3 regions of the Salinivibrio sp. IB574 genome follow, and region 3 is predicted to be linked to each of the others. Evidence: predicted binding sites of a transcription regulator. Region 3 holds the regulator's gene; each other region holds the start of a gene.
The links. Region 3 encodes CRP, which controls carbon source genes, mostly activating them, when cyclic AMP is high. Its sites were predicted from a motif close to TGTGANNNNNNTCACA; they were not measured.

Region 1 (7,687 bases), on a different contig from region 3:
GGGCTCACCAATGGCCTTTGAAAGATCCAAAACCATAAATGATTCGGTATCTTCTTTTTCAAAACCATTAGCGAGTAATACACTGCCGATATTACTTGGATTATCGGTACTATATGTCTTCCACTCAAAGCATAAGTTGCGTTGGCTAAAGTATGCTAGCTGCTCTTTAACTATTGATTCAGCAATATTTTCGTCAAAATCAAAGAAAGAAATATAACTACCATAACGATCTTTTGATACGAACTTCGTCAGATTATTATCTGACTCCTTTACACCATTAAACGAGGGAGCAAGCTTTCGCTCAAACTCATTGTAGTCTCGCATTACATCCACTGTATTCATTTTATCCTCATTGATTGCTACCTTGCAGAAATACGCTAGTTATGAACTAATCAACACAATCAGGCATAGCATCCAACGTCTTTTCTAACCATATTGAACTAATATAATGCCCATTTTTTCTTGCGTACTCATTGAAAACACCAACCTCTTTAAAACCAAAGCGTTTATGCAAAGCTATTGATGCATCATTTGGTAATGCAATACCGGACAATGCGCGGTGAACTCCGCATGTGTTTATCGATGAGAACAACTGCTTATACAGTCTAGTCCCTAAGCCTTTGCCTTTCGCCTCTGGCGCTAAATACACTGTCACCTCGACCGTATCGTCAAAAGCAGAATTCACCCTATACGGTTGGGAGCATGCAAAACCACATACTAAGCCGTTTTCTATCGCAACATAAAGCTGATGCTTCGTTCCACTTGAAAACTGCGAAAACCATTCTTGGCGATTCTCTACTGTGAAAGGATCTACCTCAAATCGAGCATTGGTATGTTCGATATAAAAGTTAAAAATGTCGGTAATAGCCGACACATCTGTATGCTTGCCAGTCCTAATTTCCATACAATATCCTTGTTCTATATCGCCGATGTTCACCATCACTCGAATTATCAAGACGACACCGTCTAGCTCGGCACTGTTTTAGGAGAAAAAGTTGAGCTCGATAAACACCACTTTTCTCTTTATTCAGAGATTAATTACAAAAAATTGTCATTATTGCCTGTGAACGTGAGATGATGGTGAGCTTAGGTTCAATGCTCAAAGACGGCGTGATGTGGGATAAAAACCTCGCCAAATTTTAACGATTGACGACATACTCGTTTGTTATGTTTTATTGAACTTTGAAGATACCATCGCTCCCAAGCTAGCTAAACAAATAACTCTAGCTTGACTGCTTTTCGATAACGTTTATACGAACAGCTATAATCGTTGATAAGTTGAGACATTTTTGACACTGATTTTGCGTATTCAGCCCTTCCCTCATGATCATCCCAACGACCTCCACGATCGCAATTAAAATATGGTTGAAGACAAAGTTTTTCATCATCACCTCTAGCACGACCATATTCACAAAATTCCAACATTATAAAACTATGTAATTTTTTTGTTACTGGCTTAAGATCCTCTAGGGCAGTGGAAATAGGTTTCGATATGAACTGTGTTTTTACTATATAGATTTCATACATGAAATTAACTAGTGGATCCAGCTCACTAGAGTAGAATGCATGTGTTGCCTTTACATCATGGAAAAATCGCATTAGATACTCATCATTCAAAATTCCATCAAGTTTATTAAATAGAGCTATATCATGTTCTATACGCTTATGATTACTTTCATTCTGAGCGTTTAATGCTAATTTCGTCTTTTCACGCTGAAGTAATATATTATGAATTAGAGAAAAAAAGACTAAGATAATTCCCACAAGAGAATCATATTCACCCAACACTCTAATGTTGTACTGTTTTTCCAAAACTGAATTAACAACACTTTGCAAAATAGAACTTGAAGTAAGACTAATTCCAGCAATTACAACTACCCATGTTACCTTGTTTGAAAACTCAGGAAAGAATAGCCTAAATACTTTTTCTAATTTCTCCCAACTAATAATCAAATCACATCTCCCAAAAACATAACACCTGCAATAAAGTGCCCTACACTGAAATAAAAAAGCACACTGAACTTCATACCAAAACCGCCGAGTGTAACGGGTGATGTTGATCCACTTTAACGGACACGTCTTTCGTTAAGTTCATTGTTTTCAAACGCTATCGGCGACATATAGCCAATGCTGCTGTGTAACCGTGTTCGATTATAAAAGTACTGAATATATTTTCTGAGCTTCTCTCGTAAGTGTCTTAAGTTAGCAATCGGTGCATTTCCCTAGTCGATTCATGCTCTGCTCAACACCGTGTTCCGCCAGTAAATGTCGCACCCTATCCGCACAATACTCGCTATGAAATAGCTGCCCCCATTTAGGCTTCCAACTAACCCATCACGCGTTACCACGCAGGAGCGTGGGAACGAGGTGATAGGCTCCCACGCTACCGCCCTCTGGTTGGCGGCGTCCAAAAGGCCATGTATGGGCGAGAATTTTAGGGGACTTAGATTATCAAACGCTGGGTAATGTGTTTAGGCAAAGGCGTCTAAAATGTTGGCGTGGTCAGGGTTTGGGGATTTGTGGGGCATAAATGCAAAAAAGCCGCTGAATAATCAGCGGCTTTTCAGTATGTGGCGGAGAGATAGGGATTTGAACCCTAGAAGGGCTATTAACCCTTGCCGGTTTTCAAGACCGGTGCTTTCAACCACTCAGCCATCTCTCCGGAACGCGGCGTATATTATTGGGTTCGCTGTGGCTTGTAAACCCTTTATTTGCCGCTTTTGGTCTGTTCGCTCAAGCCATGATCAGGTTGGCGATATTGCTAGCAAAAGGCGATTAGCTTGCCGCCAATCGCCCTACTTTACTGAGACACTTTAACCGAGTCTCGTTACCGCGCAGTACTTATAGCGCGATAAAAATACCCGCCAGTGCGGCACTCATTAAGTTGGCAAAGGTGGCGGCAATCACTGCGCGCACGCCTAAGCTTGCCACATCTTTGCGACGCTCCGGCACCATCGCACCGATAGAGCCGAGCTGAATGGCAATCGAGCCGATATTAGCAAAGCCACACAAGGCAAAGGTCACAATGACTTGGCTTTGCACCGACAAGTTCGCTTTGATATCAGCAAACGATAAGAAGGCAACAAACTCGTTAAGCGCAATTTTCTGGCCAAGTAAGTTACCCACGGTGAAGATCTCGTGCACCGGTACACCGGTGAGTAGTGCCAGCGGTGAGAACAGGTAGCCAAACAGCATTTCTAGGCTTAGACCGTCAATGTCAACCAGCTCACCTAGACTACTCAGCCCAGCGTTTAGCATCGCAATCACGCTGATAAAGGCCACCAGCATGGTGCCCACAGCCACCGCGACTTTCATGCCGTTCATCGCGCCGCTGGCGAGTGCGTCAATCGCATTGGCTTGGTCGCTGTCACTAATCTCTACATGGTTTTGTTCTGCGGGCGTCTGTGTTTCCGGCACAATGATTTTTGCCATCAAAAGTCCGCCGGGGGCAGCCATAAAGCTCGCGGCAATCAGGTATTTCAAATCGACACCCATCGCCGCATATCCGCCCAACACACTACCGGCGACCGAGGCCATGCCTCCCACCATCACAGCGAAGAGTTCAGAGCGTGTCATTTGGCTAAGAAAAGGGCGAACTACCAAAGGAGATTCGCCCTGAGAAAGAAAGATGTTGCTGGTTGCCACCAGAGACTCTGCTCGGCTGGTGCCGAGTAATCGCTGTATGCCACCGCCGAGAAGTTTAATAACCCACTGCATAATGCCGAGATGATAAAGGAGGGATATCAGCGCACTGATAAAAATGATTAGCGGCAGAACTTTAACAGCGAAAATAAACCCATCGTTGGCGAGAGGACCAAATACAAACTCAATGCCTTCGTTGGCAAATGAAAGCAGCTTCGCCGCGCCATTGCTCATAGAGCCCAGCATGGCTTGTCCTACTGGAATGTAAAGCACCAGTGCGGCAAAACCCGCTTGTAGGCCAAATGCCCCAAGCACTGTACGCCAGTTGATCGCTTTACGGTTAGAGGAGAACGCATAGGCGCACAAAAACAGAGCGACGATGCCGGCCGCACTATAGAGAAGTTGCATAAATAGAATACCTTGCCGTGTTGTGTTGCACTTGCGGTACAGATGAGTACGACACGCTGCCAAGGTGGCAAGAGGTTCCATCATGCGTTTCATCGTACCGCGGGTTCGGTGAAGGTGGGCCCAACCTTGGACACTTTTTCTTCAGCCGCGAATCGCGACACAGCCACTCTTTGCCTTTGGGCTGGCGAAGAGCGCATGTTGGGCGGGCATTCTATTGTGATTTGAATCGCATTTCCAGCTAAATTTTGCTTTTGATCACATTTTATTCTCAGCCGCTCACTGAACGCTACGACGATGGTCGGATAGGCTGCGAGACGGGTTTTTGGCAAGATTGATTGACACAGATCGCTCATATGTTATTGATAACCTGCTATTGACAATAAAATTAATCAAATAGCGATAAAAACAAACACAACAACGCAATTATTATAAAGGAAACAATCATGCAAACCGTCTCTCCTCATGAGGCCGGGTCGCGTCTATCTGTGATCCAACGTGTTCGCGCCTTGGGGCCGGGCATTATGATGGCCGCTGCCGCCGTGGGTGGTTCTCATCTGGTTGCCTCAACTAAAGCCGGTGCCATTTATGGTTGGCAATTGGCCGCATTGATCCTGCTGGTAAATCTCTTTAAATACCCTTTTTTCCGCGCAGGCGTACAATATACCGCAGGAACCGGCGAAACCTTAGTAGAGGGCTATGCCCGCCTCGGCCGCGGGTATCTGTGGCTTTTTATCGTGCTCAGCGCGGTATCCGGCGTGATCAATACAGCCGCACTGACTTTATTTAGCGCCAGTCTGCTGAGCTATTTTGTGCCGTTTGACCTTTCCCTGACCGCCCTTTCCATCATTATCGTAATGACTTGTTTGGTCATTCTAATTGCTGGCCATTACAAGGCGTTGGATTGGCTATCTAAAGTGATCATGGCGACGCTTACCTGTGCCACCTTGGTCGCGGTGACTGTAGCAATCGGCAACCCTGTCGCGGTTGAACCTAATTTTCAGGCTCCGTCCATTTGGTCAGTCACGGCGATTGGCTTTATCGTGGTCACCATGGGTTGGATGCCCGCCCCGATTGAAATTTCTAGCATCACCTCGGTGTGGCTAAAGCGTAAAGCGCAATCTGAGCCCATTAATGCTAAAGCGGCGCTGTTTGATTTTAACGTCGGCTATATCGGTACCGCTGCATTGGCGATTGTGTTTCTATCACTCGGTGCCCTGCTGTTGCATGGCAGTGGCGTTGAATTAAAGCAATCTGGGATTGGCTTTTCGCATCAATTGGTTGGCCTGTATGCCGCCACGATTGGTGAATGGTCCCGCTACTTGATTGCGGTGGTCGCCTTTTTCTGTATCTTCGGCAGCACCATTACCGTGATCGACGGGTATGCGCGGGTCGTGTCTGAATCGCAGCGCTTATTGCGTCGCCAGCCACAAGCCTCGCCACAGGTGACTCAAGGCTGGATGTTAATCACGGCCGTGTTAGCGCTCGGTATTGTCGCGTTTTGGACCGGTGCATTGCTAACCATGCTCGATTTCGCCATGATTGCTGCATTCGTGACCACGCCGTTCTTTGCATTACTCAACTATATTTTGGTGACCAAACACCGCTTACCGCCTGAAGTGACCATGAGTAAGTCGATGCGCGCACTGGCGATCGTGGGCCTGATATATTTATTCGGCTTTTTAGCAGTATTTATCTGGTGGAAGTGGTTGATGTAACAAAGTTTACCTTGTTCACGCTTGAAGGGCTGGGTTAACATCCTTTTACAACTTCACCATCGGCGTTGAGCACGGATAAGGTATTATTTGCTTTATAAAAGCCAGTCATGGTTTAGGTTAAGGACGTGGGTAGCTTGAAAAAGTGAACGACTGCCCACATAACTGTCGTATTAAGAAATGGATTGTTAACCCAACCGGGAGAACGTTATGAACGATCGTATCGTTTCGCACAGCCAGTCACAGCAGAGTGCGTTATCTACTAACAAAGTGCTACGTAACACGTATGCACTGCTATCGATGACACTGATCACCAGTGCTATCGCGGCCTTTATCGCTATCGCTGTCGGCATCGGCCCAATGATGTCGCTAGGTATGACCCTAGGTGCGTTGGCGATCGTGTTTTTTGTGCTACCTCGCACCATGAACTCCTCCGCGGGTATCGTGTGGACCTTCGTGTTCACCGGCCTTCTGGGCGCCTCGTTAGGCCCAACACTGACCTATTACCTGAGCCTGTCGAGTGGCCCAGGGATTGTGATGCAGGCGCTTGCTACCACAGGTATGGTATTCCTTGGCCTGTCGGCTTACGCCATCACATCGAAGAAAGACTTCTCTTTCATGGGCGGTTTCTTGGTCGCTGGTGTGATTGCGCTATTGGTGGCGATGGTTGCGAACATCTTCCTACAGATCCCAGCGCTGAGCTTGGCGATCAGCACCATTGCGGTACTGATTTTCTCCGCCTTTATTCTGTATGACACCAGCAACATCATTAACGGCGGCGAGACCAACTACATCCGCGCCACCGTGTCGCTGTATTTGAATATCTTCAACATCTTCGTTCACCTGCTGAGCATTCTTGGCATCATGAACGACGACTAAGTGCCACACAAAAATTGTGTATGCACCACCAAAGCCGGCTATTGCCGGCTTTTTTTATAGCAGCACGCACAAGCGTGATGAAGAAACCTGTCCGCAATAAACGTCAGTTGCACTCATTCCAGTCGCTCGCTATGCTTTGCAGCCTTATCAACGGCGAGAACATCCGCTGGGATGACGAACAAAGGCAAGACTATGTTGGTGTATGAAGGTGAAACCGTTGCAACGGATGCGCAAGGGTATTTAAAAAACGTAGACGATTGGCACGAAGCGCTGGTTCCCTTGTTGGCTGAGCAAGAAGGCATTGCACTGACCGAGGCCCACTGGGAAGTGATCCACTTTGTCCGCCATTTTTACCAAGAATACAACACCTCACCGGCGGTGCGTTTATTGGTAAAATCGATGGAAAAAGAATACGGTCCAGAGAAAGGTAACAGCAAATACCTGTTTAAGCTCTTTCCGAAAGGCCCGGCCAAACAAGCGACCAAATTGGCAGGCCTCCCCAAACCCGCCAAATGTTTGTAACTAGGCCCCATTAAAGACTGTCCTATGACCTACTGAATGGCAAACCCATCCACGGAACGCCATTCAGTGTCTTCGTGTTTAACGTGATTCACGCTCGCGGTGGGCGGCCCTTGATCTAACCATGCAATAAGGGCATCAACCGACTCTTCGCGGCCACATGCCAACACCTCAACACGTCCATCTGGCAAGTTCTTCGCGTACCCAGTCAAAGACAGTTTTAATGCCTCGTGCGCGGTGTGATAACGAAAGCCAACGCCCTGAACGTGACCTGTGACATAGGCCTTGACGCATTTTTGAGACATCGGTCACCTCCACTGTATTTCCATTGCATAATGACATCTGTATAACGCTACATGAGACAGTCGTTTGACAGGATTACGTCATGAAAGAAGTAGCGTTTCGATGGATTGATAAATACCTCATCCACCTTCGGCTCCAAGAAAAATTTTACCTTATCTTTTTCCTTCCCCTCCTCGCAATGATAGTGATAGCGCTGACACTCGATGCAGCGTCGGACACGCGAG
Region 2 (12,806 bases), on a different contig from region 3:
ACGTTTTCCAACTTCAGCAAGTCCGTTATAGCCTTTGTCACCGTTAATCCAAATAGTGAGCTGGCCTTCTTCGATACTCGCCTGTGCCCCAAATGAGCCGAGAGCAATAAGGGTACCGAGGGCAACAGCACTGAGTGATTTCTTCATCTTTCTATCCTTCTTCTACTGAGGTGTAGCACGATTCCTTGGCGGATGAGCTGTATTTCACGGTCTATCATGGTTAATTCACCGCAATTCCTCATCATCCCGTCCTCTACGCCCTACGCCACTGCGAGCGAATTCGTGATCCATATCGCTCGCCGCAGATGATGCGGCTCACAAAAATAAACCTAACGTGATCAAGTTCAACTAATTGGCTGATAATTTTGTGACGTACGCCCTCAAATTAGTTTGGGGAGGAGTTCATCCTCCTCCCCGTCTACTCCCCCTGTAATAATTCTGCTTAGGAGGATGTATGACTGCCGTGATTCGCCCAAACTGAATACCATCAAAAAAGCATTGGTGAGCAATCACACGATATGCTTAAGCTTTAACCCGTTAACTATTCAACAAATAGGTTAACGGTTATTTAGGTCTTAAGTGACGTGCGATGAAATAACGCAAACACCTATAATGCGTATTAAGCCGAATTAATGAAAAGCGATTGAGGGCGAGCGACATGGCAAGTGTCACGTTTAAAAACGTTTGTAAAGCGTATGACGACGATGTAATGATTTCTAAGAACGTTGACCTAGAGATTAAAGACGGTGAGTTTGTCGTCTTTGTCGGACCTTCCGGTTGCGGTAAATCCACATTACTGCGCTGCGTTGCAGGCTTAGAGGATATTACCTCAGGTGATTTATATATCGATGACCAACGGATTAACGATGTTGAGCCATCCAAGCGCGGCGTGGGGATGGTCTTCCAATCTTACGCGCTATATCCCCACCTTAACCTGTATGACAACATGTCATTCGGTCTGAAATTGGCCAAAGCTAGCAAAGCAGAAATAGACCAACGCGTCCATCACGCGGCAGAGATCCTGCAGCTTGGTCACTTGTTGGATAGACAACCGAAATCACTGTCGGGTGGACAACGTCAACGTGTGGCTATCGGCCGTACTCTGGTTTCACAGCCAAAAGTGTTCTTGCTGGATGAACCGCTTTCTAACCTTGATGCCGCGTTGCGGGTGCAAATGCGCGCGCAAATCACCAAGCTCCAACGTCAGCTGGGCTGTACCATGATTTATGTCACCCACGATCAAATCGAAGCCATGACCATGGCCGATAAAATCGTGGTCTTGGATGAAGGACGAGTCGCACAAGTTGGCCGACCACTCGAGCTCTACCATTATCCTAAAAACCGCTTTGTCGCTGGCTTTATCGGCTCACCTAAAATGAACTTTATGAGCGTGTTTATTGATGATGTCGAAGCCGAACGCGTTAAAGTGCAAATGAGCAATGGCACCACATTCTGGATCCCCGTCGATGGCACCACAGTGACACGAGGCGATCGCATGTCACTCGGCATTCGTCCCGAGCATTTGCTAGCGGCGAAAGAGGGTGATGCTGTGATTGAAGGCGAAGCCACTATCGTCGAGAAGCTCGGTAACGAGACACAAATTTATATTAGCCTCGACAGTGCCGATGCGGATGTCATTTACCGTCAATTGGATACGGTTGAAATCGAAGCCGGAGACAAATACGCGATTGGTATTCCTGCACACCGTTGCCATTTGTTCCACAGCGATGGCCGTGCCTGTAAACGCCTGCACCGTGAAAACGGGGTAATTTTTGATGAAGAGGCGGAACAAGTCGCCTAATCACATCCTCCTTACCAAGGCCGCTTTCTTAGCGGCCTTTTTGACCCCGCAGGCTGCCAAAGACCCTCTCCTTGAAACAAGCAAGCAATCGCGATTGACAGGCTCAAAAAAAGCGCCTCTCCGGGCGCTTTAGCTCAATTCATTGCCGATACAGACGATGTATCACCCCTCCCACCGATAGAACACGGTCGCTAATGGCGGTAACGTCAGTGATAATGATTGTGCTTGTCCATGAGCCGCAGTGTTTTGCGTATCGATCTCCGCGGGCAATGGATAGCTGCTCCCCCAGAATGCCGCATCGTCGGTATTCAGCAGCAGAGAATAATGTCCGGCATGGGGCATCCCCAAGATAAACGAGTCACGCGGTACCGGTGTAAAGTTACTGACCACCAGCACACGCTCCCCATCATCGCTGATCCGCTCATGGGCAATCACGCTCAACGCGTGGGCATCTTGTAAGCGCCACTCAAATCCAGCGGGATCGCAATCGAGCCGATAAAGCGCAGGCGTTGAGGTATACAAGTGATTGAGGGCCTTCACCAGCGACTTCACGCCCTGATGCCGTCGATATTCCAACCAATGCCACTCCAGTTGACCATCATGATCCCACTCGGCGGTTTGGCCAATTTCCGTACCCATAAAGTTCAGCTTTTTCCCAGGCTGACCGTACATGTACCCCAAATATGCGCGTAAATTTGCCGTTTGCTGCCACTCATCTCCCGGCATTTTGTTAAGTAGGGCGCCTTTGCCGTACACCACTTCGTCATGCGACAGTGAGAGTACATAGTTTTCACTGAAGGCGTATACCAACGGAAAGGTCAACGTGTCGTGATGATATTGGCGATGGATGGGCGCTTCACGAATATAGCTCAAGCTGTCATGCATCCAGCCCATGTTCCACTTAAAGCCAAACCCGAGTCCGCCTAAGTAGGTAGGCGCAGACACGCCGGGAAAAGCGGTAGACTCTTCGGCAATCGTCATCGCATTAGGGAAGCGTTGGTAAATGGCTTCATTCACCCATTTCAAGGTCGCAATCGCATCATAGTTTTCGCGCCCCCCATCGGGGTTCGGTAGCCATTGATCGTGCGAACGCGAGTAATCGAGGTAAAGCATCGACGCCACCGCATCGACGCGTAACCCATCAATATGGAAATAATCCAGCCAATACAACGCGTTGCTGACCAGAAAACGACGGACATGTTCTTTACCCATGTCGTAGATATGGCATTGCCAATCATTATGCCACCCGCGGCGCGGATCGGGGTCATGATAAAGCGGCGTGCCGTCGAAATAGGCTAAGCCATGATCGTCACTCGGAAAATGCCCGGGCACCCAGTCCAAGATCACGCCAATCCCTGCTTGGTGACACTGATCAACAAAATACTTAAAGTCATCCGGCGAGCCATAACGACTCGTCGGTGCAAACAAACCAACCGGTTGATAGCCCCAAGAGCCATAAAATGGATGCTCACTGACCGGCATCAACTCGACATGGGTATACCCCATTTCGACTAAATAGGGCACCAGTCGCACCGCCAACTCACGATAGCCCAGCGGATTTCCCGTCTCGTCATGCTGCCAAGAGCCGATATGTAACTCATAGAAAGACAAGGCTTGTTGGTGCTTGGCGGTAACAGGCCGTGCCTGCCAAGCCGCATCTTGCCATTGGTAAGCCTGATGGTCGTAGGTTAACGACGCAAACGAAGGGTATTGCTCCGCATACGCACCGAACGGATCCGCCTTGTGAGGCAGTGAATGCCCATCGGGCCCAGTAAGCGCGTACTTGTAGCGACAATCCGCGCCCAAGCTAGGCACAAAGCCCACCCAGTAGCCGTCATCGAGTCGCGTCAGTGGATCAGCCTCTGAGTGCCAATGGTTCCAATCACCAATGACACTGACAGAACGCGCGTTTGGGGCATAAACCAGAAAACGGACGCCTTTGATGGGCGTTCCATTAACCGGAAGTGTCATTAGCTTGGCCCCCATCTGATGATAGGCCTGATGAGGATCGGATAGATGCGCAGCATTAAGCGCATAGTCGTCCGCAGCGATGGTGCCATGCGGCTTAGGATTAGTGGTGTCAGGCACGGTTGTCTCCTTATCAAAAAACGCCCTACCCCTGAGGTGTTGGCTGTCACCGAGGATAGAGCGTTAAAACGTGGCATCGTGGTTATATATCGTGAATCATGCGACCGACTGACGGCTGGCGTGCTGTCGAACGCGGGTTAAATCACGCGCCAGTTGGTTCACTTCCTCTTTGCTAAATAAGGCATCGAGGTTCACCGAAAGCTTACGACGCCAGTTAGGATATTCATCGACCGTCCCCGGAATATTGACTGGCTTGTCCATTTCTAACCAATCTTCCAGCTGCACACTCAACAACGCAGACTGTCCTGCCGCTACATGCAACTGCAACGCACGGCTTAGGTAGCCATCCATTGGCACGTAACGCGCATCGTCACCGACACCTTCCGGTAACATGCCATGCCAACGCACACTGTCTAGAATGCCTTGTTTAGCTTTTAAACGGCCATCAAACAAGGCTTGCAACTGTGACTCGTCCGGATAAAGCCCCAACTCTTGTCCCATTTTCAAATCGTCGCAATGCCAAAAACCTCGGATGGTTGGCATATCATGGGTACACAAGGTAGCCATTGCTTGCTCCGCATAATGGGCAGGCGAGATAAAGCCACCATCGTCTTTCGAGGTTTCAAAGAAGAAGACCTTGTAAGAATGCACCCCCGCATCACGCAGTAAATCGACAATTTCATCGGGAACCGTACCAAGATCTTCACCAATTACACTGCACTGATGACGGTGCGACTCGAGTGCCAAAATCGCCAGCATGTCTTTAACGGGATAATAGAGGTACGCGCCTTCGGTGGCATTTTTCCCTTTTGGGATCCACCACAAACGGAGCAAACCCAACACATGATCGATACGCAGTGCGCCGCAGTGTTGCATGTTTGCGCGTAGCAGCTCGATAAATGCTTCATAGCCGGTTTCTTTCAACGCATGCGGGTCAAACGGCGGTAGTCCCCAGTTTTGACCTAATGGCCCCAGCACATCCGGTGGCGCACCGATACTCGCATCCAGCACCAATGGCGAATGATCGGACCACGTTTCGCTGCCCGCATCAGACACCCCAACCGCCAAATCGCGATACAAGCCCATCGCCATGCCTTTTTCTTCAGCCAGACGCTGTGCTTCTTCAATCTGTCCTTGTGCAATCCATTGTAAATACATATACAAGTGGACACTGTCTTGGTGCTGCTCAACAAAGGCCTGGGTCGCCGCACTTTCATAGCGTCGATACTTTTCGGGGAAGACTGGCCAGCCCCAAATACTGTCATCATCCGCGCGCAAATGCTGATGCAATGCATCAAAGGTCGCTTGTTGCTTCAAGCTATCGCCTCCTTGCTCAACAAAGTCGAGAAAGGCACGGCCGCGGGCTGTGTCTTGGGTCAGGTGTCGCTGTTTAAACTCCTCGAAAAGCAAGGGTAAAACGGCCATCTTCAGTGCCGCGACTCCGCTGTAATCGACCCAATGCGTTTCGCGCACGGCCTGCAAACGACGCTGAAAGTCGGCACTGCCCACCAACTGCTGAGCCTTGGCACTTAATGCAAACTCCGACACGGCACTGACATCGATATAGAGTAAGTTCAACCAACGACGTGACGACGGGCTATAGGGGCTCGCTGCTTCTGGGTTGGCAGGAAATAACGCATGAATAGGGTTAAGCCCCACGAAATCTGCGCCACGCGACGCCAGATCACTGACCAACTGCTTCAGATCGCCAAAATCACCAATCCCCCAGTTATGCGGGGTACGCAGCGTATAAAGTTGAATACTCGGCCCCCACATTTTTTTGTGTTGGTCGAGTTCAGGCTGCATGTAGCAACGCGCGGGTGCCACAATTAACGTCATTTCATAGGGGGTTTTGCGGCGTTTTCTCATTACCGATAAACGATGATAACCCCAAGGTAAGGTGCAGGGTAGATTGAAGACCAACGGCCCACCTTGACGACGTTCATCACGCACAATTTGGGATTGCAGATAGCCTTCAAAACACTCACCTTGCTCGGTATCGATGCGCCAGCTAAAGTCACTCTCTCTGGCACTGGTGCCTAAATGCAATGCGACCTCGAGCGGTTCATCGTCGCGAGTGACTTGAACTGGCGACAAAACGCCTTCTTTGTGTTTTTTCTCTGCTGAGGCCAGTAGCGTTTCATCGTTACGGGTGTCATAGCCAAGTGACGTCAACAAATCGTATAAGGTGCTGTCAGGCACAGAGGCTTCAGTGCCCCATGCACTGATGTAGCGGTCGGCTAAATTTGCCATTTGTGCGACTGTTTTAAGTGCAGGTTGTTTCATCGCATTCTCCGAGGGGTCCGCCCCCTTCTTTTATCGGCCATTGCAGTTATTGTTATTGTGGGTGGCACCCTATGTCGTGCCACCCATTTAGCATGTCAGCTTGGTATCAAAGGCTTAGCGTTTTACCGCTTTCAGTTGCCAAATGTTAGCGACATAGTCTCGAATTGAGCGGTCAGAGCTAAATTTGCCCACCAGCGCGGTGTTCAAAATTGCTTTGTGTGCCCACAGCGTTGAGTCACGATAATCGCTATCAATTTGATTATGAGCACGCACATAATCGGCAAAATCCGCTAAGCACAAATACGGGTCGCCACTGGCCATCACACTATCGAATACCGGACGGAGTAATCCTGGGTGTCCCGGCGTGAAGGTGTCATCCAACAGACTATCAAGCGACGCTTTTAAAAGCGGCTGTTGATGGTATTCGTGATCAGGGTGATAACCTTTCTCACGCAATGCATTCACGCCTTCCACGTCGAGGCCGAAGATATAGATATTGTCATCACCCACTTCCTCACGAATTTCCACGTTCGCGCCATCCATGGTCCCGATAGTCAATGCACCATTAAGCGCCATCTTCATATTGCCGGTGCCCGACGCTTCTTTGCCGGCCATCGAAATTTGTTCAGACACATCGGCAGCAGGAATAATGATTTCAGCCATGCTGACTCGGTAGTCAGGGATAAAGACCACTTTAAGCTTGTCACCGACTCGTGGATCGTTATTGATCGTCTCTGCCACCTTATTAATCGCAAAAATGATCGATTTGGCGAGCGCATAGCCCGGCGCGGCTTTGGCAGCAAAGAACACCACACGAGGCGTCATATCGAAATTCGGCTCATGGATCAGACGGTGATACAGAGAAATCACATGTAACAAGTTCAGATGTTGACGCTTGTACTCATGAAGACGTTTGATTTGAACATCAAAGATGGCGTCAGTGTTTAGCGTGATGTCTAGATGGGTTTTTACCCAATCAGCAAGACGCTGCTTGTTGCGCTTTTTCACTGCCATAAAGGCTTTTTGGAACGCTTTGTCATCAGCATACTGGGCAATTTGCTCCAGTTGCTCGAGATGAGCCGGCCATTGGTCGCCAATTTTTTCACTGATAAGGGCAGAGAGAGCCGGGTTACAGAACTTCAACCAACGACGTGGCGTGATCCCGTTGGTCACGTTTTGGATACGGCCCGGATAAAGCGCATCAAATTCAGGGAAGAGATCGCGTTTTACCAACTCAGAGTGCAACGCCGCCACACCATTGACCGCGTACGAGCCAATCACACACAGGTTTGCCATGCGCACCATGCGCTCACCCTGATCGTCAATCACAGACAGCACTTGCTGTTTGCGGACATCGCCCGGCCATTTCGCAGCAACGTCTTGCAAGAAGCGGTGGTTGATTTCAAAAATGATTTCCATGTGACGCGGCAGCAAGTTCGCCATTAACGACTCGCTCCACGTCTCCAGCGCTTCTGGAAGCAAGGTATGGTTGGTGTAAGCAAACGTCTGGCTGGAGATAGACCAAGCGTCATCCCAGCTCAAATGGTGCTCATCCAACAGCACTCGCATCAGCTCAGGAATGGCGATAGTCGGGTGAGTATCATTCAACTGAATGGTTTCATAATCTGGAAGAGCAGCCAGTGGGTGGCCGGCATCTAAATGGCGACGAAGAATATCCCCAACAGAGGCCGCACTGTGGAAGTATTGCTGCATCAAACGCAACGTTTTACCCGCATCATGATTATCGTTCGGGTAAAGCACTTTGGTCAGGTTGCCTGCATCAATTGCGGCTTGTTGCGCACGGGTATAGTCACCATCATTGAAGGCATCGAGCGCAAATGGCGTCAGTGCTCGACCTTCCCATAAGCGAAGTGGATAAACCGTATTACTTTGATAGCCCACGATAGGCAGATCCCAAGGCATCGCCTGAATATGAAGGCTAGGAACCCATTCGCGGCGCGTGTGGCCGTTTTCTTCAATCACCGCCACATGGCCATAAAAGCCAACCGTTTGGGCAAGGTCAGGACGAACCACTTCCCACGGATAGCCTTCTGGCTCACGCCACGCATCCGGTGCTTCTTGTTGGGCGCCATCTTTGAAGGATTGACGGAACAGACCATATTCATAGTGCAAGCCATAGCCGACCGCTGGATACTGTTGGGCTGCGAGCGAGTCCATAAAACACGCGGCCAAGCGGCCCAAACCACCATTCCCCAACGAAGGATCACGCTCTTGCTCAAGCAAATCGGTCAGGCCAAACCCAAACTCGCTGACCACAGCCGCAATTTCATTGTAAAGCCCCATGCTGATCAGGTTGTTGCCCGTTAAACGGCCAATCAAAAACTCTAAGGATAAGTAGTTCACACTCTTCGCTTGTTTGATGGCTAAATCGTTTTCTGTCGCAACCAGATCACTGGTGGTGTGTTCGGCCAGCGCACGGCCTAAGGCGAGATACCAATCGCGCATCTCTGCGGTTTCAGGGGTGCGACCAAGCTGCGTCAAATGCTGGGTCATACTGGCTTTAAAAGCGCTTTTATCAAATGCGTGTTGCTGTTTAGGCGTCATGTCATCGCTCTCGTAATGGAAGAAAATCTCGATGACAGTCATCCTGCCCAAGCCTGTCGATGCAAACATCCTCCCGAGACAGGAGGAGGAAAGGAGGAGTTGTCAGGGCGTAGAGAGCCACATCACAAGCTGTGAGTGAGCTTGCTCTCATCAATGGAGGAGTTTCGTGATATTGAGGTGATTAAAATCACAATTTGAGGGAACACTGACCAAAATACGGCTGTGAAAAAAGAACAATCCCTTTTGTTAATTTTGTGCGCTAACGCAAATTGTGGGGGCATTCATCGTCTCTGGCGTGTAACACCTTCCATATTCCGTATCCTAACCAATAAAATTAGTGACTTTAATCACAATTGAAAGGCGTAGCTGCACCAAAATAGAGCAATTGTACCATTATCAGCGCTGGATCATAGTTTGTGACAGACCAGTTACATACACTTGCGTACAAGGATAAACGCGGCAAAGCCGCACTCGCTGTAAAGGACCTTCTCGCTATGTGGATCCCGTCAAAACTTACCCGTCCCGGCCGTCTCTACAATGCCATCTTGCGCCCGCGCGTATTGGATATCCTCCAACAAGCGCCACATTACAAATTGGTGTTGTTCCGCTCGCCGGCAGGTTACGGCAAAACCACCATGGCCGCACAATGGCTCGCCGATCAAAATCATGTCGGCTGGTTCAGCATTGATGACAGCGACAACGACAGCTTCCGCTTTATCAACTACCTGTTGCAAGCATTAAATAAAGCGACCCACGATGGGTGCCCCAATACCGTTAAGCTAGCAGAAAAACGCCAGTTCTCATCCCTGCGTGCGCTGCTCTCCGATGTTTTCGCTGAGCTGGCTGGGTTACAGTCCACCTGTTATCTGGTATTGGATGACTACCAATTGATCGACAATGAAGACATTCATGAAGCAATGCGCTTTTTTATTAAGCACATGCCCGATAGCCTGACTTTGGTGGTGACCTCGCGCGCGAATCCGCCGCTAGGGACAGCAAATTTGCGGGTTCGCGATCTGATGATCGAGATCGGCAATGAACTGCTTGCATTTGATAATGAAGAGACCACCCGCTTTTTTAATCAACGTGTCGCCGATGGTGTCGACGAAACTACCGCAAGCACCCTCTGTGCCTACGTCGAGGGCTGGCCATCTGCCCTACAGTTAATTGCGATTCAGGCTCAGCATCAAAAACGGACCCTGATGCAAAGTGCCGCCTCCTGCGCGAGTTTTAACCATGCCCACCTGTGGGATTATTTGGTCGAAGAAGTGTTCGATCTGCTGGACAGTGAAACCCGTCAGTTTTTAATGCAAGTTTCCGTGCTGGAAATGTTTAATGACGAGCTGGTCTTTGCGCTAACCGAGCGCGAAGACGCGCTCGGCATGCTCGAGTCGCTAAATCGCTACGGCTTATTCATCTATCCGTTGGAAGGAGACAATAACTGGTTCCGCTTCCACCATTTATTCGCAGAGTTTCTCGCCCATGAGCGTCAAGCACGGATCCCTCAACAGCAACAACACTTAAACCGGCAGGCATCATTGGCTTGGCTAAAGCTGAATACGCCCCATCAAGCATTGCGCCACGCCCGCTACGCCGAAGACGATACCTTGATGGCGGATATCCTCAATCAGCACGGTTGGCGTATGTTTAATCGTGGAGAGCTCTCGACCCTAGAGGCGGCTATCGGCCAAATCAGTAATCAGTTGCTATTCACCTACCCCAACTTAGGTCTGCTACGCGCGTGGTTAGCGCAGAGTCAACACAGATATCATGAAGTCGGCGAACTTCTCGCAGAAGCAGAGCAAGCCTACCAAAAACGGAATATCACGCTTGATATTGATTATCAGGGAAATGCCAACGCGTTACTGGCCCAAGTTGCCATCAATCGCAACGATCCTGACCAAGCGATGACGCTGGCCGAGCTGGCACTTAGCCAACTCGATAGCGCGAACTATCGCGGTCGCATTGTCGCCACATCCGTGGTGGGAGAAGTAAATCACGTGGTTGGGCAGCTTGATCGCGCCCTGTCTATGATGCAGCAAACCGAGAAGCTCGCGCGCCAGCATCAAGTGTACCACCAAGCGTTATGGGCGATTTTACAACAAAGCGAAATTTTGCTCGCACAAGGCTACGTGCAAGCTGCATTCGAATTGTTGGATAGCGCCGATAAATTGATTGAAGATCAGCAGCTCCACCAAGTCCCTTTGCATGAATTTGCGCTGCGCTTGCGGGCACAAATTCTATGGTGCTGGCATCGATTGGATGAAGCCGAAGTCTGTGCGCATAAAGGACTTCGCGTGCTGGAAACGCAGCCGCCGAGCAAACACTTGCACAGTTATTCCATGCTGGCTCGCGTCGCGATTAGCCGTGGTGAGCTCGATAAAGCCTCAAAGTATATCGACCATATCGAACACCTTCTTCGTGAATCGGTTTACCACGTAGACTGGACCGCCAATGCCTCGCTGTCACTACTCTTATACTGGCAAGCCAAACATGAGCTCACCAATATCGATGAATGGCTCCATCAAGCCGTGCGTCCCGACACTGCCTGTAACCATTTTTGCCAACTGCAATGGCGAAATATTGCCCGTGCGTACTTACAACTGGGACATCATGACAAAGCCCGCGAGGCGTTGGCCTTCTTACGTAAAGAAGCCGACCGCGCATGCCTAGTCACGGATAAAAACCGCAACCTGATTGTGGAAGCCGTACTCGCCAGCCGAGAGCAGGAAGAAGAATATGCGAAAACCTTACTGCAAGAGGCGCTTACGCTAACCAACCAGACCAGCATGGTGGGTAACTTCTTAATCGAAGGCGAGGCGATAGCGCCCTTACTACACCAATTGCTTCAACAGCAAGCACTCGGAGCATTAGAGCGTCATCGCGCTCAGCAACTGCTGAAAGAAATTGCCAGTCATCAGCGCAGCCGCGCCGTTCACTTTGATGAGGATTTCGTCGAAAAATTGGTGAAACACCCCAACGTCCCCGAGTTGGTGCGCACCAGCTCGCTCACGCAACGCGAGTGGCAAGTCCTTGGGCTCATTTATTCGGGCTTGAGCAATGAACAAATTGCTCAAGAGCTCGATGTCGCCGGTACCACCATCAAAACGCATATCCGTAACCTTTACCAAAAGCTGAATATTGCAAACCGCAAAGAAGCGATAGTCACCGCAGAAAATTTACTGCAACTGATGGGAAGTTAACGGATGAAACCTACGCCTTTGGCTGTTCGCTAAGGGCGTAGACGCTGATTATTCTCCGCCTACCTTTCGTGATACGTTATTGAATTATTGAAATATTTTCTTATTCATAAGTTGATTTATAACGCGATCACAGTTGGTACATTTCACCTTTCAGTAAGCTTGGCCTCCCTACAAAACATAAAGGTCAACCTAATGAATCATCTGTTAAATAAACATCCTCTTGCACTGCCTTTTACGATTGCCTCGGCGATTGTATTAACAGGCTGTCCGTTAAATGACGATAACCCTGACGTCGATACCAACCCAACCGCCAGTGTTCGTGATGCGGGCACCAGCGATGCCAGTGTGCTATTTGCTGACGCCGATACCCTGCTCACTCATCAAACCAACGCCACCTCGCTCACCTTGTATTACTCCGCTGATGGCACGATGCGCTATAACCCGGACACACAACAGGTGGAAAACGCCACCGCGAGTGTCGAATCCACCCTTGCCACGCGTGATCATTGGCAGACATCGTTTCCCCATTTGCAAGGTAACGTCAAAGGGTTCGATTTTGACTTTGTTGACGCTGATATTGCGCTGAAGCAATGGCTTAAAGGGCAGCTTCTCGCTATCGCCAAAGACGGTGATACCGTATTAACCGCAACCGATGTGCAACCGGCCCGCGCGCTCGATGCCTTGTACGCCGAACACGCCGAAAAACTTAACTTTGGTGCCATCCCTGACGCTGGACACACTGAATTTCGTTTATGGGCCCCTACCGCACAGCAAGTCTCGCTGGTGCCCTATCAATCGGCGAGCGAACAAAACGCGCCCAAACAGCGCCAAACGCCCATTAAAATGGACTTCGACGCCGAGTC
Region 3 (12,806 bases):
GTGATACCGGCGAAGCGCTAGCACAAGCTCGAGGTATTGATGGCCTTCTATTTACCGGGAGCGCCAACACCGGACACATCCTCCATCGCCAGTTTGCCGGCCAACCGGACAAAATGCTGGCATTGGAAATGGGGGGCAATAACCCACTGGTTATCAGTGATAAACACAGTGGTGTGGATGCCACGGTTTATACCATTATTCAATCGGCTTACCTCAGTGCCGGTCAGCGTTGTACCTGTGCACGTCGTCTGCTTCTTCCTGAAGGGGAGGTGGGTGACAAGATCTTGGCGCGCTTAGCGGCGTGGACTAAAACGATCCGTGTAGGCGGCCAGTTCGATGATCCGGCGCCCTTTATGGGCGCACAGATCTCTGTGGCGGCAGCCGAAGGGATCTTAGCCACTCAGCAAAAACTGATCGATCTCGGTGGCAAGCCAGTCGTGGCGTGTGAACATCGCCATGATGCCGTGATCTCGCCGGGGATCATTGATGTTAGCGGGATCGCCGAGTTACCCGATGAAGAATACTTCGGTCCTTTATTGCAGGTGCAGCGTTACACCGATATGGCTGATGCATTGACGAAAGCGAATGATACCCGCTATGGCTTGTCGGCAGGCCTTATCAGTGACGACGATGGTGAATGGCAATACTTCCTTGACCATATTCGCGCCGGTATTGTAAACCGTAACCGTCAATTGACCGGTGCCAGTGGGGATGCACCATTTGGTGGTCCGGGCGCGTCGGGTAACCTGCGTCCAAGTGCTTATTATGCCGCCGATTATTGTGCCTACCCCATGGCATCGATGGAAGGCGAGCAGGTCACCTTGCCCGAGAGCTTTGCGCCGGGGATCACGCCTCTTGATTAAGGAGAACAACATGGATAGTTGCCAAGCGTTATTTGACAGATTGTGGCAAGACTACACCCAGCGTCTTTGCCCTTCTGCGCAGAAAGTGCATGGGTTGCTCGAAGAAGGCCAACCCCTGATCAATGATCACATTGCACTGCGCACCTTTGCACTGCCTAATGTAGGGCTGGACAAGCTTGCCCGTCCTTTTATTGCGTTGGGCTATGAGCCGAAAGGTGAGTACACCTTTGAAGCGAAGAAGCTCAACGCACGTCACTACGAGCATCCCGATCCCTTGATGCCGAAAGTGTTTATTAGTGAATTGATGGTGGGCCAATGCTCGACAACATTGCAATCTATCGTGCGCGACTTAGTGGCGAACGTGGATGATGATGCGCTGAAAGGGAGCGATTTTCTTCATCAAGGACGTTTGTGGGAGTTGGATTGGCAAACCTACAAGACGTTAGCGGATGAAAGTGAATATGCAGCTTGGGTGGCAGCGCATGGCTATGGGGCGAACCACTTTACTGTCAGTGTGAATCAGCTGAATAACCATGATAACTGTCAAGCGGTCAACGATACCTTGCGCCAAAATGGGTTTACCATTAATGAATCTGGCGGGGAGGTCAAAGGGGATGCATCAGTCTTTTTGGAGCAATCCTCGACGATGGCTGATCGCGTGCCGGTGCAGTTTAGCGATGCACGCCATGATATTCCGGGTGGTTTCTACGAGTTTGCGAAACGGTATCCGCTTCCGGACGGTGAACTTTATCAAGGTTTTGTCGCCGCCTCGGCTGATAAAATCTTTGAAAGTACGCATCAATAGTGGCGAGAGAAGAAAAGGAGAGCGATGCTCTCCTTTTTTGGTTGGCGGTGTTTAGCGACTTTCAATATCGAGCCAGAATTTATCGTCAATTGCCTGAGTCTCATTACTCAGATGTGGGTTGTCGACCCGAATAAACGTGCGCTCACCAATATTGGCTTTCTCAAAGGTCTCTTTTACCAGAGGGGCATTCTCAAAAAATTCGATGAAGGATCCGTCTTGATAGGCGGCCGCAAACGCATCGTTGAGCATGGTCGCTACCTCTGGGTTTTGGGGCGATACAAACAAGAACATTGGGAAGCGGTAGATCAGCATTAAGTGCGGATCAACCAACAGATTTGTATATTGAGGTCGCTCTGCCAGCTCGCTAAAAGGTTCGATAAGCGCACGCGGGAAGAGGTCGGCCCGTCCGGTATCGACGCCTTTAAAGATATTCTCAAAGCTTGAGATTTCTCGAACCCGAAATCCCGCCGACTGCAAGACCTTCACATCCGCCCAGCCTTGCCCTTGGATCATGGTCAGATTATTGAGCCCTGCTTGGTCACTGATTTGTGCAAGCTTGGGTTCGGTGGCTTGATTGGTAATGAACAAGCGATGGCCTAATAGACCCCGAAAGACTGGATAACGGATGGGAAGTAACTCTGACTCAAGGGTACGGTCGGCCCCGAGCCAATCTACCGTCAGTCGTCCTTGTTTCAGCATTTCCACTTTACGAGACTGAGAGCCAATTTGGCCTTGAAAGGCCTGTAAAGTGACAGACTCACCCGATTTTTCCGCTAAAAACTCAATCAAGTCGATAGCGTATAAATCGAGGGCAGAGCCAGCCCGTGGTTCTGGATGGACAATGGTGATATTCGCCGCAGCAGTTGAAGAAACCGCCGCGAGTAGCAATGCAGCAAGGGTTTGACGTAAGCTTCTCATAAACGACATCCTGTTAATCAGTTGTTAGATTGGTCGTTTTTGAAGTGTAGAACTTAGGTAATGAGTTTCCAGTCAATAAAAATAAAAAAACCGACGCAAAAGCGCCGGTTTTGTCGCAACACGCGAGGATTAGCGTGTGCCGTAAACCACAATGGTTTTACCGTGAGCTGAGATAAGGTTCTGCTCTTCCAGCATTTTAAGGATACGCCCAACCGTCTCACGCGAACAGCCAACAATCTGACCAATCTCTTGACGTGTGATCTTGATTTGCATGCCATCAGGGTGAGTCATGGCGTCAGGTTGCTTCGCCAAGTTCAGTAGGGTTTGCGCAATGCGGCCGGTCACGTCCAGGAAGGCAAGGTCTCCCACTTTCTGGCTGGTCACTTGCAGGCGACGCGCCATCTGAGAGGATAGACGCATCAAAATGTCTGGGTTAACTTGGATCAGCTGGCGGAATTTCTTGAATGAAATTTCTGCCACTTCGCAAGGTGATTTCGCACGTACCCATGCGGTGCGCTCTTGGTCCTCTTCGAACAGACCAAGTTCGCCGATGAAGTCACCTTGGTTAAGGTAAGACAGGATCATCTCCTTGCCTTCTTCATCTTTGATTAGTACGGCCACAGAACCTTTCACGATGTAGTACAAGGTCTCCGCCTTTTCCCCTGCATGGATCAGAGTACTTTTGGACGGGTACTTGTGAATATGACAATGTGAAAGGAACCACTCGAGTGTAGGGTCTGTTTGAGGTTTTCCTGGAACCATATAACTTATTTCCTCTGCATGTGTTGCCCGGCAACGACGTCCTGTCTTTGTCTGAATGGAAACCCATCAGTCCAATGCACAGAATACGAGGTCTTGGCGCAGGCTACAAGCTCACTGTATGTTAACAAGAGTGTATCTTTTTTCTATCTGGATTTCTTGATTTTGATCTAAGCCAACCGCCTAAAAATTCGGCAAAAATGTGGCTAAGATCACGACCTGAGAAGTAATACACGTTAAGTGCGCTACGGCGGTTAACCTATCTTGCCTTTCTCAATCAACTGTTGGATCAAGGGGCGAATAATCAGCTCCATTGCAAATCCCATTTTACCGCCGGGCACGACCAGCGTGTTGTGCCGAGACATAAACGCGCCACTGATCATTTGCAGTAAGTAAGGAAAATCGACGTTCTTCATACCACGAAAGCGGATCACGACAAAGCTTTCGTCGAGTGACGGGATCCCTTTTGCATTCAGCGGGTTGGAAGTGTCTACGGTCGGGACTCGTTGGAAGTTAATATGCGTGCGAGAAAACTGCGGCGTAATGTAGTGCAAATAATCATCCATGGAGCGCACGATCGAGTCCGTGACGGCCTCGCGGGAATGGCCGCGGTCGCGCGTATCGCGGACAAACTTTTGAATCCACTCCAAGTTAACGATAGGCACCATGCCGATCAGTAAATCAACATGCTGGGCGACATTGACGTCACCATCCACCACCCCGCCATGCAAGCCTTCATAAAATAATACGTCGGTATTTTCAGGCAGATCTTGCCAGGGAGTGAAGGTGCCCGGCATTTGGTTATAAGGCACGGCTTCATCAAAGGTGTGTAGATAACGACGGTATTTACCTGTGCCTTGTTCGCCATATTCTTTAAAAAATTGCTCAAGGCGTGGGAAGTCGTTGGCCGTGGGGCCAAAGTAGCTAATATGACGACCTTGTTCACGGGCTTTACGGATCTCAACATCCATTTCTGGCCGCGTGAAGCGGTGAAAGCTATCGCCCTCTAACCAAGAGGCTTTGATGTTCATCATATTGAACATCTTACGAAACGCTTCGGAGGTGGTGGTTGTGCCTGCGCCGGATGAACCGGTCACAGCGATGATTGGGTGTTTAGCCGACATGACGAGCCCTGTCATTGATCAGTCTGAATTTACACCGCAGCCCACAAGGGGAGGCGGTGTTACGGTCTGAGATCGCGCTGACGACGAATATCCACTGTCTCATGCAGCTCAGAGTATACAATCACGGCGTCGCCGGATTTTAATTGTTCACGCACTTGTTCAACTTTCTCAGCAAAGCTGACTTCCTGCTCACCGTAATCTGTCCCTTCCCGCAACACAAAGTGTTCAATTAAATTGGTCAAGGTCTCGGCTGGCACAGATTGCCATGGAACCATCATACTACATCACCTTTTGCTGACATCGGGATGGCACGGACGCCATCTCCGTACTTAGGTTGTGAATTAGCTCCCATTTTACCGAATTATGCGTGTAGGTGCAGTGTATCTATGTCAGTTCAGTCACAATTTATCATGACGAATAGGGGCATCAGGTGTCGAGTTGCTCAGCTATCCACGCGGGCACTGCCTCTTCCAACCATAAACGCGGTGCACGCCAATGGCCAGTGACAAACCCAACATGTCCGCCATGGTCAGTGAGTTGATAGCGTATATTGGCCGGTAATGGCGTGGTTGGGATCACCGCGTCGGTCATAAAGGGATCGTCTTTGGCATGAATGATGGTCAAAGGGGCGCGGATCGCAGGCAACACGGATAAGCCACTGCATTGCTGGTAGTAATGATGTGCGTCCTCAAATCCATGCAGTGGTGCGGTGACGGTTTGATCAAACTCGAATAAGGTCGAAATACGGGGCTGCTCGCCAGCTTGCCAGCGACCTACTTGGGCGTGTCGCGTAAGCTTATCTGACAGGGTTTGCCGCATCGAGCGGAGTAGGTACGCTTGGTAGACACGTGAGAACCCTTGCTGAATGCGTAACGAGCAGGCGGCAAGGTCTAAGGGGGGTGACACGGCGCAGCCACTGGAGACAATCGGATCGTCCGCATACTCTGCCAAATAGCGTACCAGCATGTTGCCGCCGCATCAGCCGTGGCATGATGGTTTGTAGATGAGGATTACGGGCGCTGGGAATCGGTTCAAAGGGTGTCATCAGCGTCTCCTTGCTCATCGTCTTTGATCACACTGGCGCGCAGGGCGGGATAGAGCGATTTGGCCGAGGGCGAGAGCTGACGGCAATAATACGCCAACGGCGAGGGCGACTCGGTCAGCCATGTTTGTTGATTCAAAGCGTGGATGAGGTCTTGTTGTTGGAACTTCTCGAGGCTGAGCTCGAAATTCAGCATTTTTTTATATTGTCCCGCGCCAACGCGCGGTTTGATATCGCGACGTAGGTTGCGGTAGGCAATCAGCAAATGCTCAGAGCGGCTGAGCGATTGTTTAAGTTGGCTGAGGCTCTCTGGGGCAAGGCCATAGCCATGGCTTTCCAACCAAGCCAGCAACAAGGCAAGGTTGACGTTGCCCTGATGCTGATCTTGCAATTTAAGACACGCCTGTTTGACGTCTTGCTTGCCATAGTGTTGCAAACAAAACTGCCACAGGTCGGCTGCATTCGCTTGGCCGGGAATTAGGCTTGATTGAATGCCGCCTCCATGGCTTCCAGTTCTTCCTGTCGCTCCATCCATTCTTGCTCTACCTCTTCCAGCGCTGATTTGGCATCAGCCTGGCGTTGTAATTGTTCCGCGAGTTGGGCTTTTTGGTCTGCGCCATAAATTGTTGGGTCGGCCAGTTTGGTCTCTGCATCGGCAATAATGGCAGAGAGCTGTTCGATTTTTGTGTCTAAGCTGTCAATTTTTTTACGAAGTGGCGCGGTTTTTTGGCGAAGTTCTGCCTCGCGACGCTTTTGTGCCTTACGATCGACCTGACGTTGCTGGGGGGCGGCTTTGTCATCGGCGTTTTGTTTTTTACTTTCCGCACGGTCGGCACGCTGTTGCTCGCCAAGCCAGCGATGGTAGTCGTGTAAGTCACCGTCAAAGGGTTGCACCGCGCCGTTGTCGACAAGATAAAGATCGTCGGTGGTCGCGCGCAGCAAAAAGCGATCATGGCTTACGATCACCATCGCCCCTTCAAACGATTGTAGGGCAAGCGTCAAGGCTTGGCGCATATCTAAATCAAGGTGGTTAGTCGGTTCGTCAAGCAGCAGCAGGTTAGGCTTTTGCCACACCAATAACGCTAATACTAAGCGTGCCTTCTCGCCTCCCGAAAAGGGGCCAATGGTCTCAAGCGCTTTATCACCCTGAAAGCCAAAGCGCCCTAAGAAGTCACGTAGCGTTTGCTCGGCTGTGGTGGGCGCAAGGCGATTCATATGTTGCAGTGGGGTTTCGTCAATGCGCAACGTGTCGAGTTGATGCTGCGCAAAATAGCCAATTTTTACCCCTTGGGAGTAACTGAGCTCACCGGCCATGGCTGGCAAGGTGCCAGCAAGAAGTTTGATCAGCGTAGACTTACCCGCACCATTGCGGCCTAACAAACCAATACGCGCGCCAGGGACCAGGTTGAGGCGGATATTTTCCACAATCGGTGTCTTGTCGTACCCCGCAGCGACTTTGTCCATCATCAAGATAGGATTTGGGAGCGCATCTGGGGTGAAAAAGGTAAAACTAAATGGATTATCGTATTGCGCCGGCAACACCTTTTCCATCCGCTCCAGTGCCTTAATCCGGCTTTGCGCTTGGCGCGCCTTTGAGGCTTTATAACGAAAGCGGTCGATGTAAGATTGCATGTGGGCAATCTGCTTTTTTTGCTTTTCAAACTGCGCTTGTTGTTGCGCCAGCTTCTGCGCCCGCATCTGCTCGAAGTCGGAATAATTGCCCGTGTATTCATTTAGCTGTTGATGCTCAATATGAATAATACGGTTGACGACAGGATCCAAAAAGTCCCGGTCGTGGGAAATCAGCACCAAGGTACCGGGGTATTGCTGCAGCCACTTTTCCAGCCACATCACGGCATCTAAATCGAGGTGGTTGGTTGGCTCATCAAGCAGCAAGAGGTCGGAACGACACAGCAGTGCTTGGGCAAGGTTTAAGCGCATCCGCCAGCCGCCCGAAAATTGCGTGAGTGACCATTGCATTTGCGCCTGACTAAAGCCCAAACCGTCGAGCAAACTGGCGGCGCGCGCCTCAATACTGTAGCCACCAATGGCATCCAGTTTATCGTGTAAGGTCGCCACGGCATGACCGTCATCACGTTGTTCCGCATCCGCTAAGGCCATCTGCAGTTCACGGTATTCGGCATCGCCATCAATGACATACTCGAGCGCACTTTTTTCCAGTGCGGGCGTTTCTTGTGCCACCCAAGCTACTTGCCATTGGCTAGGATAATGATAGCTGCCCGCATCTAACGTCAGCTGGTGGCGAAGCAGTGCAAACAAGCTGGATTTGCCACATCCGTTTTTGCCGACCAATCCGACTTTGTCGCCGGGATGGATGGTGGCAGAGGTATGATCGAGCAGTGGCTTGCCACCGCGCAGTAATTGGATGTCAGAAAAGCTAATCATGATTATTCAGTGCGCTAGTGTGGTTTGGGTGCGTCGTCGTTATACCAGCTTGGTGCGGGGATTGCCAAATTTCCCCGTCAGTCGGCCTAACTGGCGCGATCTGTGTTGTGTGTTTTGTGTGTTAAGGTTAAAAACAAGCATGAAAACTGACTCTTGCCGTGATAACAAGGATGCCTATGCCCAATGACAAGGATGCACATCAAGACCCCGCGTCGGTGTTGGTGATCTTTGCCCATCCCGACCCTGATCAGTCGGTGGCGAACCGACGTCTGCTTGCCGCTATCTCTTCGTTTCCGCATGTGACTGTTCACGATATTTACGCAACTTATCCCGACTTTGTGGTTGATGTGCACGATGAGCGCCGACGGGTGCAACAAGCTGATGTGATTGTTTTTCAACACCCGCTACAAATGTATTCCTGTCCGGCGTTGTTGAAAGAATGGATTGATGTGGTGCTAGGCAAAGGTTTTGCACATGGCGAGGGAGGCGATGCGCTAGCAGGAAAAACCTGCCGTTTTGTCGTCACTACTGGAGGGGCGGCTGAGGCGTTCACCAAAAGCGGATACAACAAGTATTCGATGCAAGAGCTTCTCCAACCGTTTGAGTTGACCGCCGCCCTGTGCCGCATGACGTGGCTCCCGCCGCTGGTCTTGCACTGGGCTCGTCGTGTGAGTGATGCCGATCGGGATGCGTTTGCGGAACTGTATGCCGATTGGATTCGTGATCCGCTCGCCCATGCGGGAGGTGAGCATGGAGCATAACTTGCTTTCCGCGGCCTTTATTTTCCTGTTAGCGGCGGTGATTGCCGTCCCACTCGCGCAGCGGTTAGGGATGGGCTCGGTATTAGGCTATCTGATGGCCGGCATCGTGATTGGTCCATGGGGGCTCGGGCTTATCAGCGATGTGGAGTCTATTCTCCATTTTTCTGAATTCGGGGTGGTATTGCTGCTGTTTCTGATTGGCTTGGAGCTAAATCCTAAAAAACTGCTGCAGATGCGCCGGCCGATACTGGGCCTGGGCGGCAGCCAAGTGGTGGTGACCACCTTGGTGATAGGTGCCGTCGGGGTGATGTTTGGTCTGACGGAACGGCAGGGCTTTATTGTGGGCATGGCCATGGCGCTTTCCTCCACCGCCATTGCGATGAAAATTATAGAAGACCAGCGCCTTATGCGCAGTGAATCCGGTCAAGCAGGGTTTGCGATTCTGTTGTTTCAAGATATCGCGGTCATCCCGATGTTAGCGGTGATGCCTGCATTGGCAGGAGGTAATACCGGAAGTTGGTTCGATGTTCTATGGATGTTTATAGGCATTGGCGCGCTGTTGGTCGGTGGGCATTTCTTGCTTCGGCCTCTATTTCGCTTGGTGATCATGAGCGGGGTCAGCGAGCTGTTTAACGTGGCAGCACTGGCCTTGGTGATTGGCATTGCGCTTGCGATGCAGCAGTTGGGTCTTTCGATGGCGTTAGGTGCGTTCCTAGCAGGTGTGCTGCTTGCGGAGAGTGAGTATCGCCACGAACTCGAAACCGCCATCGACCCCTTTAAAGGGTTGCTGCTAGGGCTGTTTTTTATTGCGGTCGGGATGGCGGTGGATCTCGGTCTACTGTTGGAATATCCGCTGACTTTGCTCGGTGCGGTACTTGCACTGGTGTGCGGTAAGGCGTTACTTATCTATCTGCTCGCGCGTTTATTTGGTGTGGCACCTAAAGCGCGCAGTCAAATGGCGGTGTTGCTTAGCCAAGGCGGTGAATTTGCTTTCGTGATCTTTACAGCGGCACGCGCAGAAGGGTTGCTTAGCCAAGAATTGAATGCCTTCTTGCTGGTGGTGGTGAGTCTGTCGATGATGACCACCCCCTTGATGCTTACCTTGCAGCAACGCTGGTTTGAACGCACTTTTAATGAACCAGAGGAGTTACCGCCACAGACGCAATTTGATCAACATGACGCGCGCGTCATCATCGCGGGCTTTGGTCGGTTTGGTCAGGTGGTCGGTCGGTTGATGTTTGCCAACAAAATTGGTGTCACCATCTTGGAACGTGATCCCACCCAAATCAAGCTATTACGCAAGTTCGGGTATGATGTGTATTACGGTGATGCGACGCAGCTTGATTTACTTCGGGCGGCAGGGGCGCAAAGCGCAGAGGCGATTGTGATTTGCACCGACTCGCCGGATGAAGTGATGGAAATTGTTGATCTTTGTCAGCAGCATTTCCCTAACTTAAAGATATTAGCGCGAGCACGAAGTCGGGTTGAGGCTTATCAGCTCATGGGCTTAGGCGTTGAAACCTTGTCGCGGGAGACATTTCTTGGCGCGCTTGATTTAGGTCGACAGACGCTAGAGTCTTTGGGAATGCACCCTTATAAAGCAAAACGTGCCGAGGTGTTGTTCCGCAAGCTAGATATGCGGGTATTGCAAGACCTCTTACCCCAACATAATGAAGATATGGCCGCCGCTTCACGCGTGAAAGAGGCGCGTAAAGAATTGGAAGAGATCTTTGATCGGGAAATGCGTGGTGATATTGAGCGCCACCAGAGTTGGAACCGAGATGAATAGGATGGAATTGTGAAAAAGCGCTTTATTGCCGGGGCGGCGTGCCCCAAATGTCAGCGTCAAGACACCTTGCGAGTTTGGCGCGAAAACAATATTGACAAAGTGGAATGTGTCAGCTGCGATTACCATGAGAGTCGGCTTCCGGATTCGGCACAGCAGTCACAGTCTGAAACCCCGCCGGCAGAGAATGTCATTGGGATCTTTAAACCGGAGTAGGGAATCCGTTATCATCGGCAGTCCATTAACCTTCCGGTCTCGGAGCGAGCATGAAAATTGCAAATGATGTGGTGGTCAGCCTGGCCTACCAAGTAAAAAATGAAGACGGTGCGTTAGTTGATGAATCAACAGCGCAAGAACCCCTCCAGTACCTACACGGTCACCGTAACCTGATCGTTGGTCTGGAAAAGGCACTGGAAGGTCGTGAGAAAGGCGACGCGTTTGAAGTGACCGTAGGTCCTGACGATGCATACGGTGAGTATCAAGAAGCCATGGTACAACGCGTACCGGCGAACGTATTCCAAGGCGTAGACCAAGTTGAAGTCGGCATGCGCTTTATGGCGGAAACTGACCAAGGTCAGATCCCGGTTGAAGTCACCGAAGTTGACGGTGACGAAGTTGTTGTTGATGCCAACCACATGCTGGCAGGCCAAACTCTGTCATTCTCTGTGGAAGTGGTTGATCTACGTGCAGCAACCGAAGACGAAATTGCTCATGGCCATATTCACCAAGAAGGTGGCTGCGGTCACGATCACTAATCAGTGATTAGCAACGAGAAAAGGCGCCGATTTGGCGCCTTTTTTTATTTCATATCCACCGTCTTTAGGCGTGTATCGACACCAGCGCTTGGCAATTAATAATGCGGCGGTGGGGTTTCTTCTGATTGGCTGGCGATGTTGGCCGGCGCGACGTCCTTCAGTTTGCCGACCAAATACTGAATTTGCACTGTCATACGTTCAATATCGCCTTGCTGTTGGGTGAGAGCGTCATTGAGCTGTTCTATTGTGTCTTCTTGAAACGCGACCTTGCACTCTAGATCGTCAATTTGTTGCTGTAATTTGCCAATCTCACTCATTTTTGTTTCTCACTGCATTAAGGGGTGTCGGTTAACCAAGCCTGGGCGATGCCCGCCGAGGTACCGGATATCACACGGCCGGTTGGGTCGATGGCGACATCATACACGACCGCGCTGGGAGGGCGAGTATTGGGTTGTGCCAATGCCTCCCAACGTCCTAGATTCTCACCGGTCTGAACATCCCAAAGCTCGACCCGCTGTGAGGGAGTACCGGTGGCGAGTCGGCGGCCGTCATCGGAAAAGCGTGCACTGGCATAAATCGCTTGGCGCGCAAAGATATCCAATTGACTGACTTTTTCACCGCTGGGTAAGGCCCAGATAATCGCTCGATTGCTGCCATCCGAGACAAAGGCATACTTTCCTTCCCGTTGCAGCGCCACTTGCTTCACCCGTTGGTCATAAGGAAAGTCGTTGATAATTTGCCCGGAATTAGTGTCCCAAAAATAGGCATGATGGTCATTGCCCCCTGAGAGGACGTAAGCGCCGTTCGGGGAAATGGCGACCGCATTGACTTTATCGCGATGGGCAAGGAACTCTAAGCGTCTTCCTGTGCCTAAGTCGATGAATAGCGCTTTGCCGTCCGACATCGCGAGGACCACTTTTTGGCCGTTGTTGCTGATAGCCGCATCACGGATAATGCCTTCAGAGACCGACCACAAGCCCTCGGCTTGGCTCCAGGCAAGATCCCAGACAGCAAAATTTTGTGCGGTCGCGGTGATGGCATAGCGTTTATTGTCGGAGATATGGCTGACCACCACAGGGTTCGCATTGGGATCTTGGGGCCCAAGATCCGCCAGCTTTTGGTTGGTGACCAGATCCCACAGCACAATGTCGGTTTCTTCGGAGGCGAGCAGCGCAAATCGCCCGTCTCTACTCAGGCTAAAGCTGGTGGCGCCTTCAGGATGGATTGACCAACGCTGGGCTTCTTTGCCAGACTGCCAACAGCCAGTTAGCATGATGGCGATGAGAAAAATGCAAACAATGTGGCGAATTTTGGGCATGATGCTTGAGTTCCGAAACGTGCAGCCATATAACCACGAGTATATTGATAGAATCAGGCTTTCGCATTGTTGATGCGTCAGTGACAACCATACGAGGATTTATCCTTACCATCAACGGAGTACCCAATGAAATCAGTAATGAAGATGTCGCTACTCGCGGCAACCGTTGCCCTTGCCGTCGGCTGTCAACAAGACGACGCCAACGTCGAGCAGACGAACCAAGCCGCTGAGCAGGCGCAAGCGGAAGCGTCGTTTGCTAATGATGACGA

Region 1: the regulator CRP is predicted to act here: its motif matches at 4,266-4,281, upstream of BZJ17_RS07245 (NupC/NupG family nucleoside CNT transporter).
Region 2: the regulator CRP is predicted to act here: its motif matches at 8,875-8,890, upstream of BZJ17_RS05315 (glycogen/starch/alpha-glucan phosphorylase).

What each region holds. Positions count from the first base shown of each region.
Region 1 is NZ_MUFN01000012.1:569-8,255, reverse strand. It holds gene BZJ17_RS07270 (GNAT family N-acetyltransferase) at 1-342, opposite strand, end outside; gene BZJ17_RS07265 (GNAT family N-acetyltransferase) at 389-904, opposite strand; gene BZJ17_RS07260 (hypothetical protein) at 1,210-1,953, opposite strand; tRNA gene BZJ17_RS07250 (tRNA-Ser) at 2,572-2,662, opposite strand; gene BZJ17_RS07245 (NupC/NupG family nucleoside CNT transporter) at 2,842-4,050, opposite strand; gene BZJ17_RS07240 (divalent metal cation transporter) at 4,494-5,765, shown strand; gene BZJ17_RS07235 (Bax inhibitor-1/YccA family protein) at 5,973-6,641, shown strand; gene BZJ17_RS07230 (TusE/DsrC/DsvC family sulfur relay protein) at 6,834-7,163, shown strand; gene yccX (acylphosphatase) at 7,193-7,465, opposite strand; partial or broken gene BZJ17_RS07220 (methyl-accepting chemotaxis protein) at 7,546-7,687, shown strand, end outside.
Region 2 is NZ_MUFN01000007.1:88,724-101,529, reverse strand. It holds gene malE (maltose/maltodextrin ABC transporter substrate-binding protein MalE) at 1-147, opposite strand, end outside; gene malK (maltose/maltodextrin ABC transporter ATP-binding protein MalK) at 659-1,801, shown strand; partial or broken gene glgB (1,4-alpha-glucan branching protein GlgB) at 1,964-3,808, opposite strand; gene malQ (4-alpha-glucanotransferase) at 3,986-6,175, opposite strand; gene BZJ17_RS05315 (glycogen/starch/alpha-glucan phosphorylase) at 6,290-8,740, opposite strand; gene malT (HTH-type transcriptional regulator MalT) at 9,235-11,943, shown strand; gene pulA (pullulanase-type alpha-1,6-glucosidase) at 12,136-12,806, shown strand, end outside.
Region 3 is NZ_MUFN01000025.1:49,783-62,588, forward strand. It holds gene astD (succinylglutamate-semialdehyde dehydrogenase) at 1-863, shown strand, start outside; gene BZJ17_RS12760 (DUF1338 domain-containing protein) at 874-1,668, shown strand; gene BZJ17_RS12765 (hypothetical protein) at 1,720-2,586, opposite strand; gene crp (cAMP-activated global transcriptional regulator CRP) at 2,716-3,348, opposite strand; gene BZJ17_RS12775 (phosphoribulokinase) at 3,600-4,469, opposite strand; gene BZJ17_RS12780 (YheU family protein) at 4,529-4,747, opposite strand; gene BZJ17_RS12785 (hypothetical protein) at 4,896-5,435, opposite strand; gene BZJ17_RS12790 (TIGR02444 family protein) at 5,501-6,046, opposite strand; gene BZJ17_RS12795 (ABC transporter ATP-binding protein) at 5,989-7,917, opposite strand; gene kefG (glutathione-regulated potassium-efflux system ancillary protein KefG) at 8,094-8,678, shown strand; gene kefB (glutathione-regulated potassium-efflux system protein KefB) at 8,668-10,467, shown strand; gene BZJ17_RS12810 (YheV family putative zinc ribbon protein) at 10,474-10,680, shown strand; partial or broken gene slyD (peptidylprolyl isomerase) at 10,731-11,216, shown strand; gene BZJ17_RS12820 (SlyX family protein) at 11,315-11,536, opposite strand; gene BZJ17_RS12825 (hypothetical protein) at 11,554-12,537, opposite strand; gene fkpA (FKBP-type peptidyl-prolyl cis-trans isomerase) at 12,664-12,806, shown strand, end outside.